2 regions of the Streptomyces sp. NPDC055013 genome follow, and region 1 is predicted to be linked to the other one. Evidence: riboswitches for the same ligand, from Rfam matches in the RefSeq annotation. Region 1 holds a riboswitch; the other holds the start of a gene.
The links. Region 1 has a riboswitch for glycine ahead of gcvT (glycine cleavage system aminomethyltransferase GcvT). Riboswitches for the same ligand answer to the same signal wherever they lie in the genome.
Positions count from the first base shown of each region.

Region 2: linked by a shared signal. The riboswitch ahead of gcvP (aminomethyl-transferring glycine dehydrogenase) and the one ahead of gcvT (glycine cleavage system aminomethyltransferase GcvT) in region 1 are both predicted to bind glycine.

Region 1 is NZ_JBSGVW010000020.1:58,728-63,135, forward strand. Features, by position in the region: gene glyA (serine hydroxymethyltransferase) at 1-1,099, opposite strand, end outside; gene gcvH (glycine cleavage system protein GcvH) at 1,116-1,493, opposite strand; gene gcvT (glycine cleavage system aminomethyltransferase GcvT) at 1,614-2,735, opposite strand; glycine riboswitch at 2,774-2,901, opposite strand; glycine riboswitch at 2,902-3,000, opposite strand; gene ACWGDB_RS23770 (AAA family ATPase) at 3,169-3,843, shown strand; gene ACWGDB_RS23775 (enhanced serine sensitivity protein SseB) at 3,926-4,408, shown strand, end outside.
Region 2 is NZ_JBSGVW010000033.1:9,308-13,715, reverse strand. Features, by position in the region: gene gcvP (aminomethyl-transferring glycine dehydrogenase) at 1-2,108, opposite strand, end outside; glycine riboswitch at 2,285-2,381, opposite strand; gene ACWGDB_RS31890 (PRC-barrel domain-containing protein) at 2,496-2,903, shown strand; gene ACWGDB_RS31885 (DNA polymerase IV) at 3,246-4,408, opposite strand, start outside.

The DNA.
Region 1 (4,408 bases):
CCGAGGTCACCATCGGCGGCCGCGGGTCGTTCGGGACGGCGTTGCGGTTGACCGTGATGCCGACCTCGTGGAGGCGGTCCTCGGCCTGCTGGCCGTCCAGCTCCGACTCGCGCAGATCCACCAGGATCAGGTGCACGTCGGTGCCGCCGGACAGCACGTTCACACCGGCCTCGCGGGCGTCGGCGGCGGTCAGACGGTCGGCGAGGATCCGCGCACCCTCGACCGTACGGCGCTGGCGCTCCTTGAAGTCCTCACTCGCGGCGACCTTGAACGAGACCGCCTTGGCCGCGATCACGTGCTCCAGGGGACCGCCCTGGAAGCCCGGGAAGACGGACGAGTTCAGCTTCTTCGCGAAGTCCTTCTTCGCCAGGATGATGCCGCCGCGCGGGCCGCCCAGCGTCTTGTGCGTCGTGGAGGTGACCACGTCCGCGTGCTCGACCGGGTTCGGGTGCAGGCCCGCCGCGACCAGACCGGCGAAGTGCGCCATGTCGACCCACAGGTACGCCTCGACCTCGTCGGCGATCCTGCGGAACTCGGCGAAGTCCAGCTTCCGCGGGTACGCCGACCAGCCGGCGATGATCACCTTCGGGCGGTGCTCCTTGGCGAGCCGCTCGACCTCGGCCATGTCGACCAGGCCGGTCTCGGTGTCCACGTGGTACGGGACCACCTTGAACTGCTTGCCCGAGAAGTTCAGCCGCATCCCGTGCGTGAGGTGGCCGCCGTGGGCCAGGTCCAGGCCCAGGATGGTGTCACCCGGCTGGGCCAGCGCGAACAGGGCGGCCTGGTTGGCGGAGGCGCCCGAGTGGGGCTGCACGTTGGCGTACTCGGCGCCGAACAGCTCCTTGACCCGGTCGATGGCGATCTGCTCGGCGACGTCGACGTGCTCGCAGCCGCCGTAGTAGCGGCGGCCGGGGTAGCCCTCGGCGTACTTGTTCGTGGCGACCGAGCCCTGCGCCTCCATGACCGCGACCGGCGCGAAGTTCTCGGAGGCGATCATCTCCAGGGTGGACTGCTGGCGCTCCAGCTCGGCGTCGAGCGCGGCGGCGATCGCCGGGTCGAGCTCGTGCAGGGGCGTGTTCAGAAGCGACTTGTCAGACATAAGGGGGTGTAACTCCTCAGCCGGCGGTGTGGGTGACGTATTCGTCGGCGGAGAGCAGGTCGGCCGGCTCCTCCGTGATGCGTACCTTGAACAGCCAGCCGCCCTCGAAGGGGGCCGAGTTCACGAGCGCCGGGTCGTTCACCACGTCCTCGTTGATCTCGGTGATCTCACCGGTGACCGGGGAGTACAGGTCCGACACGGACTTGGTCGACTCCAGCTCGCCGCAGGTGTCACCCGCGGTCACGGTCGAGCCGACCTCGGGGAGCTGGGCGTAGACGACATCGCCGAGCGCGTTGGCCGCGAACTCGGTGATGCCGACCGTCGAGACGCCGTCCTCGGCGGTCGACAGCCACTCGTGCTCCTTGCTGTAGCGCAGCTGCTGGGGGTTGCTCATGGCCTGGATTCTCCTGTACGCGCGGGAGTGGTGATGAAGGGGGGACTGCTGGAAACGTGCGTGAGCAGCACAAATGTGCGCAGGCTCACGCAGGGCCGCTGCCAGTCTCTACTTCTGGAGTTACTTCTGCCGCTTGTAGAAGGGCAGCGCCACGACCTCGTACGGCTCGTGGCTGCCACGGATGTCCACACCGACCCCGGTCGTGCCCGGCGCCGAGTGCGCGGCGTCGACGTACGCCATCGCGATGGGCTTGCCCAGCGTGGGGGAGGGCGCACCGGAGGTGACCTCGCCGATCACCTCGCCGCCGGCGACGACCGGGTACCCGGCGCGCGGGACGCGACGCCCCTCGGCGATCAGACCGACCAGGACGCGCGGCGGGTTCTGCGAGGCACGGTCGGCGGCCTCGGCGAGCGCCTCGCGCCCGACGAAGTCGCCCTCCTTCTCGAACTTCACCACCCGGCCGAGCCCGGCGTCGAAGGGCGTGAGGGAGGTCGACAGCTCGTGGCCGTACAGCGGCATGCCCGCCTCCAGCCGCAGCGTGTCCCGGCAGGACAGACCGCACGGGATCAGGCCGACGCCCTCGCCCGCCTTGGTCAGCGCCTGCCACACCTCGACGGCGTGCTCCGGCTTCACGAACAGCTCGAAGCCGTCCTCGCCGGTGTAGCCGGTGCGCGCGATGAGGGCGGGGACGCCGGCGACGGTGCCGGGCAGACCGGCGTAGTACTTCAGGCCGTCCAGGTCGGCGTCCGTGAGCGACTTGAGGATGCCGGAGGACTCCGGACCCTGCACGGCGAGCAGGGCGTACGCGTCCCGGTCGTCACGGACCTCGGTGTCGAAGCCGGCGACCCGCTCGGTCAGCGCGTCCAGCACGACTTGGGCGTTGGAGGCGTTGGCGACGACCATGTACTCGGTCTCGGCGAGCCGGTAGACGATCAGGTCGTCCAGGATGCCGCCGTCGGCCCGGCAGATCATGGTGTAGCGGGCGCGGCCCACACCGACGGAGGCGATGTTGCCGACCAGGGCGTGGTTCAGGAAGGCCGCCGCGGCGGGGCCGGTGACGGTGATCTCGCCCATGTGGGAGAGGTCGAAGAGGCCGGCCTTGGTGCGCACGGCGTTGTGCTCGTCGCGCTCGGAGCCGTAGCGCAGGGGCATGTCCCAGCCGGCGAAGTCGGTCATCGTCGCACCGAGCGAGCGATGCAGGGCATCGAGCGCGGTGTGACGGAGTTCTTCTGTACTGCTCATCGGACGGTCTTCTCCCAAGGCATGACGGGCGAGGTCGTTCCTCCCCATCTGTCATCGGAACCTGAGAGGTTCGCCATGACCGGCTGAGGGCCAGGTCACGGCTTGCACCTTGGGTGGAGCCCACGCCTCTTCTCGGCGAAGAGGGGGACTCGCTTTTCAGATGTGCCTCGCCCGCGCGGTAACGGGGCCTGAGAGATTCAAGGGAGGGACTTGCTCCTTCGGCGCCCCAGCGATGAACTGCTGGGAACTCTCCCGCGCGGATTCGAACGGCCGGTATGCAGTTGGCGCGGACATCATTGCACGCCCGGCCCGTCTTCGGCAGGCCACGTCTGTAACGGGGTTGTGGCAGTAAGTGAACGAAAATGCGGGAGATCATCCATTACCTTCTCTTTACGCTCAGTGGGGATGGGGAATCCTGAACCGGAGGAGGACGATGACGGTGAAGCGCACCACTGCGTACGCCACGACGTCGGGCGTCGCGCTGCCCAAGCAGCCTGCGGCCCCGGCCGTCGAGGCCCCGGGCACGCGCGTCGCACCGGTGGTCCGTGACCTCCGCGAGCGCTCCGGCCACAGCCCGCACGCACTGCTCTTCGCCCCCGAGGACCTCGTCGTGATCACGGGGCTGCCCGGCAGCGGCAAGTCCACGCTGATGCGGCGGACGGTGAAGGGCGCCCGCATCGACTCCCAGGACACCCGGGACCGCTGGGACGCCCGCATGCCCGGCTTCCTGCCCTACGCCTTCTACCGCCCCCTGGTCCGCCTCGCGCACTACGCCGGCCTGCGCCGCGCCGTGCGCTCCGGCGAGGGCGTCGTCGTCCACGACTGCGGTACGCAGGCCTGGGTGCGCGGCTGGCTGGCCCGCGAGGCCCGCCGCCGCGGCGGCACCCTGCACCTGCTGCTGCTCGACGTCGACCCGGACACGGCCCTGGAGGGCCAGCGCGAGCGCGGCCGGGGCGTCTCGCGGTACGCCTTCCTGCGCCACCGCAGGGCCGCGGCCCACCTGCTGCGCTCCGTGGAGAAGGGCCACCTGCCGCCGGGCTGCGGCTCGGCGGTGCTGATCGACCGGGATGCGGCGGGCGTACTGCGCCGGATCGGGTTCACGGGCTGACCGGCCGAGGGCCTGTACGGGACGGCCACCCGCTAGCCTTTTGAGCCACAGCAGCGGTTCACAGCAGGCGGTTGAGAAGCAGATGGACTTCCCGGCGGAACTCCCCGCGGACTTCCCGGCAGGGGCACACCTCCACTCCCACGGCGGGTGGCCAGGCAACGAGCTGGAGGAGGTGCTCTCGGCCTCCCTCGGCCTGCCCTCGGCCGGCGGCCGGATCATCGAGGTGCTGGGCCGCAGCTTCGTCTGGGTGCCCCTGCCCGGCGGCGGCGGCCGGGACACCGGTCCGCTGGACCTGCCCACGGTGGAGATCGAGGGCCAGGCGTACGTGCCGGTCTTCAGCTCCGAGGAGCAGTTCCGCCAGGTGGTCGGCTCCCACATGTCGTTCACCATCGCCCCTGCGGTGGAGTTCGCCCGCGGTCTGCCGCCGCAGGTGGGCATCGCCGTCAATCCCGACGGCGTGGTCGGCGTCCCGCTGCCCCCGGCGGCGGTGGCCGAGCTGTGCCGCGTGGGCCGCACACCGCTGGACGGCCTCACGTCCGGAGGCCGCGTCAAGCTCTACGAGCCC
Region 2 (4,408 bases), on a different contig from region 1:
GAGACGTCGCCACCGAAGTGGCCCGGCTTGGCAAGCCCCACAAGGGCGTTGAGGTTGGCGCCGTCGACGTACACCTGCCCGCCGGCCTCGTGCACCTGAGCGCAGATGTCGGCGACGTGCTCCTCGAACACCCCGTGCGTCGACGGGTACGTGATCATCAGCACCGACAACTCGTCCCGGTGCTTCTCGATCTTCGCCCGCAGATCCTCGACGTCGATCTCACCGTCGTCGGCGGTCTTCACGACGACGACCTTCATACCGGCCATGACGGCGCTGGCGGCGTTGGTCCCATGGGCGGACGACGGAATCAGACAGACGGTCCGCTGCTCGTCCCCGTTGGCCCGGTGGTACCCGCGTACCGCGAGCAGCCCGGCCAGCTCACCCTGCGACCCGGCGTTGGGCTGCAGCGACACCTTGTCGTAGCCGGTGACCTCGGCGAGACGTTCCTCCAACTCGCGGATGAGCGTCAGATAGCCCTGCGCCTGCTCGGCGGGCGCGAAGGGGTGCAGCTGCCCGAACTCCGGCCAGGTGACCGGCTCCATCTCGGTCGTCGCGTTGAGCTTCATGGTGCAGGAGCCCAGCGGGATCATGCCGCGGTCGAGCGCGTAGTCGCGGTCGGCGAGCCTGCGCAGGTAGCGCAGCATCGCGGTCTCGGAACGGTGCTGGTGGAAGACGGGGTGCGTGAGGACCTCGTCGCTGCGCAGCAGCCCGCCCGGAAGTACGTCCTCGGCCCCCTCGTCCAGCGCCTCGACGTCACCCTCGACCCCGAACGCCGTCCATACGGCGCCCAGTTGGGCCCGCGTGGTGGTCTCGTCGCAGGCGAGGGACACATGGTCGGCGTCGACGAGGCGCAGGTTGACGCCGTTCTGCCGGGCGGCGGCGACAACTTCGGCGGCCTTCGCAGGCACCCGCACGGTCAGCGTGTCGAAGTAGGAACCGTGCACGACCTCGACCCCACCGGCCGTGAGGCCCGCGGCGAGGATGGCGGCGTACCGGTGAGTGCGCCGGGCGATGCCGCGCAGCCCGTCGGGGCCGTGGTACACGGCGTACATCCCAGCCATCACGGCGAGCAGCACCTGAGCCGTACAGATGTTGCTGGTCGCCTTCTCCCGGCGAATGTGCTGCTCACGCGTCTGGAGAGCCAGCCGGTACGCCCTGTTGCCGTCGACATCCACGGACACGCCCACGAGCCGCCCGGGCAGGCTGCGCGCGAACTTCTCGTGTACGGCCATGTAGCCGGCGTGCGGCCCGCCGAAGCCCATCGGCACACCGAACCGCTGCGTCGTCCCGACCGCGATGTCCGCCCCGAGCTCACCGGGGGACTTCAGCAGCGTGAGCGCGAGCAGATCGGCGGCGACGGTGACGAGGGCGCCGAGCTCATGGGCCTGCTCGATGACGGGCTTGATGTCCCGTACGACGCCGGAGGCGCCCGGGTACTGCACCAGAACGCCGTTGATCTCCCGCCCGGCGATCTCGGCCGGAATGCCGTCGCTGAGGTCGGCGACCACGATCTCCACGCCGGTGGGCTCGGCACGGGTCTCGATCACGGCGATGGTCTGCGGAAGTACATCCGCGTCGACCAGGAACAGCCCCTTCTTGTTCTTGCCCATCCGCAGCGACAGGGCCATGGCCTCGGCCGCCGCGGTCCCCTCGTCCAGCAGCGAGGCACCGGAGGTCGGCAGCCCGGTGAGGTCGGCGACCATGGTCTGGAAGTTCAGCAGGGCCTCGAGCCGCCCCTGCGAGATCTCGGGCTGATACGGCGTGTAGGCCGTGTACCAAGCCGGGTTCTCCATGACATTGCGCAGGATGACGGGCGGCGTGAAGGTCCCGTAGTACCCGAGCCCGATCATCGAGTCCAGCACCTGGTTGCGATCGGCGAGCGACCGCAGCTCGGCGAGCACCTCGGCCTCGGTACGCGCCCCCGGCAGTTCGAGGGAGTCGGCGTTCTTGATCACATCCGGCACCGCCGCGGCGGTGAGCTCGTCGAGCGAGCCGTACCCGACCTGGGCGAGCATCTTGGCCCGAGCCTCATGATCAGGACCGATGTGACGCTGCTCGAAGGGAATACCCTGCTCGAGCTCTGAGAGCGGAATGCGATGGGCGGTCATTGCGGAGGCCTCCTGGTCTGACACGACCTTCGAGGGGCACCACGGCGCGGGTACCCGGACGGCCTCCCCCTCTGTCATCTCAACCTGAGAGCTTCACCGGGTCACCACAAGGTGCCCGGTTTTCACCGTCGGTGAGAGCGGAGGCCATCGACACCCGCCCTGCTTTCCAGAGTGACCTCGTCCGTGCGGTACGTGTGCCTGAGAGATTCCGGGGAGGATTTGCTCCTTCGGCGCCTCCGGATGGTTCCCGGAGGACTCTCCCGCACGGGGTCAGCAGCCGCTAGCCAGACTACCAGCGGGGTCAACGCACGGTCCTTCGAGTGGCCGGGCTCACCAATGTGCCTTTTCGTAGTGCTTACGGATGAGTTGCGACCAAGTGGAGGGCCCGTGCAGACCGACATCGATCCGCGCAATCTGATCGGCCGCAAGGCCTTCGACCGCAACGGCACCAAGATCGGCACCATCGACGAGGTCTATCTCGACGACGCGACCGGAGTGCCGGAATGGGCGGCGATACGCACCGGCCTGTTCTCCCGGGACGCCTTCGTGCCCCTGGAGCCCAGCGATCTGGTCGAGGGCAGCCTCCACGTCCCCTTCGACCGCGCCCTCATCAAGGACGCTCCCGACTTCGGCGTGGGCCGCCACCTCTCCCCCGAACAGGAACTGCAGCTCTACCACCACTACGGCCTCGACGTAACCGCCCCTCCCCCACCCCCTGACCGAGACTTCGGCAACCTGGCGACCACAGAAACCCCGGACGACAACGGCCCCCGCACATCCCACCCTCACTCCTGAAGACGCCCCCCTCCGCCGCACATCCCCCAGCACACACAGTCACGCCCACCGCCGGCCCGCCCGCAGCTGACCCGCCACCTGCCACCTGCCACCTCCGCGCGGCCGCGTTCCGTTGCCCAGCCGCACCCCATCGCACCGCAACGCCCGCGGCGGCGCCCACGCGACAGCCGACGACCGACCGACGACCCACCTGGCTGTGGCAGTCGTGCCGCGGGGGCGGCACGGGTGGGCGCAGCGGCACCCCGCGAGCGCGGGCGAGCGACCCACCCCTGGCTGCAACCGCAACGCCCGTCGGCCGGCGCCCAGGAACCAACCGCACGTCCGGTTCCGCCCGCCCACGCCCTACCCAGGCACCACAGGCGGCGCCTCCCCCATACCCCCGCCACCCCGCTCCCGCCCCAGGTGACCGACCTGCACCTCTAAAACCCCACCAGCCCCAGTTCCCCCACCTCCCGCATCTCCCCCATCTCCCTCAGGCACCCCAGCTCTCCCCCGCACCAACGGCAACGGCTCCGCCGACTCCAGCCCCGGATCGTCAACCCGAAACGTCCGCACCCGCCCCGGCTCCGACGACTCAGGCGTCTCGAACCGCACCGTCACCCGCCCCAGCCCACTCCCTTGCACCCACCCATGCCCGTACTCGACGTGCCGCACATCGTGACCCGCAACCCACCGCCGCTCCACAGGCAGCGCAGCCTCCCGCTCCGCCAGTGGCTCCTCGTGGTCGCCCTCCTCGCCGTGCTCGACCCGCTCCCCCGCCACCTGCGCGAACAGATCCTCCTGCGTGTAGTCGGCCAGCCCGCTGACCCCGACCCCCAGCAGCCGCACCCCACCCGTCGTGTCCACGGAATCCAGCAGCCGCAGCGCGGCCTCCCGCACCACACCCGGATCGTCCGTCGGCCCCCGCAACGTCTCGGACCGGGTCAGCGTCGAGAAGTCGTACCGCCGTACCTTCAGCACGATGGTCCGCCCGGACAACCCGGCCCCCCGCAACCGCCGCACACAACGATCGGCCAGCCGCTGCACCTCGAGCCCCACCCGGACCCGGTCATGGATGTCCACGTCGTACGTGTCCTCGACGGACACCGACTTGGCCTCCCGCTCGGCCACCACGGGCCGCTCGTCGAGCGCCAGCGCCATGGCGTACAGGGCATGCCCATGGGCCTTGCCCAGCAGCCGCACGAGCTCGTCCTCGCCCGCCTCGGCGATCTCGTCGACCGTGTGGATCCCGGCCCGCCGCAGATGATCCCCGGTCGCCGGCCCCACCCCCGGCAAGGTCCGCACCGACATCGGCGCGAGCAACGCCCGCTCCGTCCCCGGCTCGATCACCACCAGCCCGTCGGGCTTGGCCTCCTCCGAGGCGATCTTCGCCAGCATCTTGGACGCGGCCAGGCCCACCGACCCCGCGAGCCCGGTGACGGCTCGTATGTCTGCGCGCAGCTTCACCCCCACCAGCCGCGCGGAAGCCTCGTCCCAGGCCACTCCACCGGCCTCCAGGTCCACGA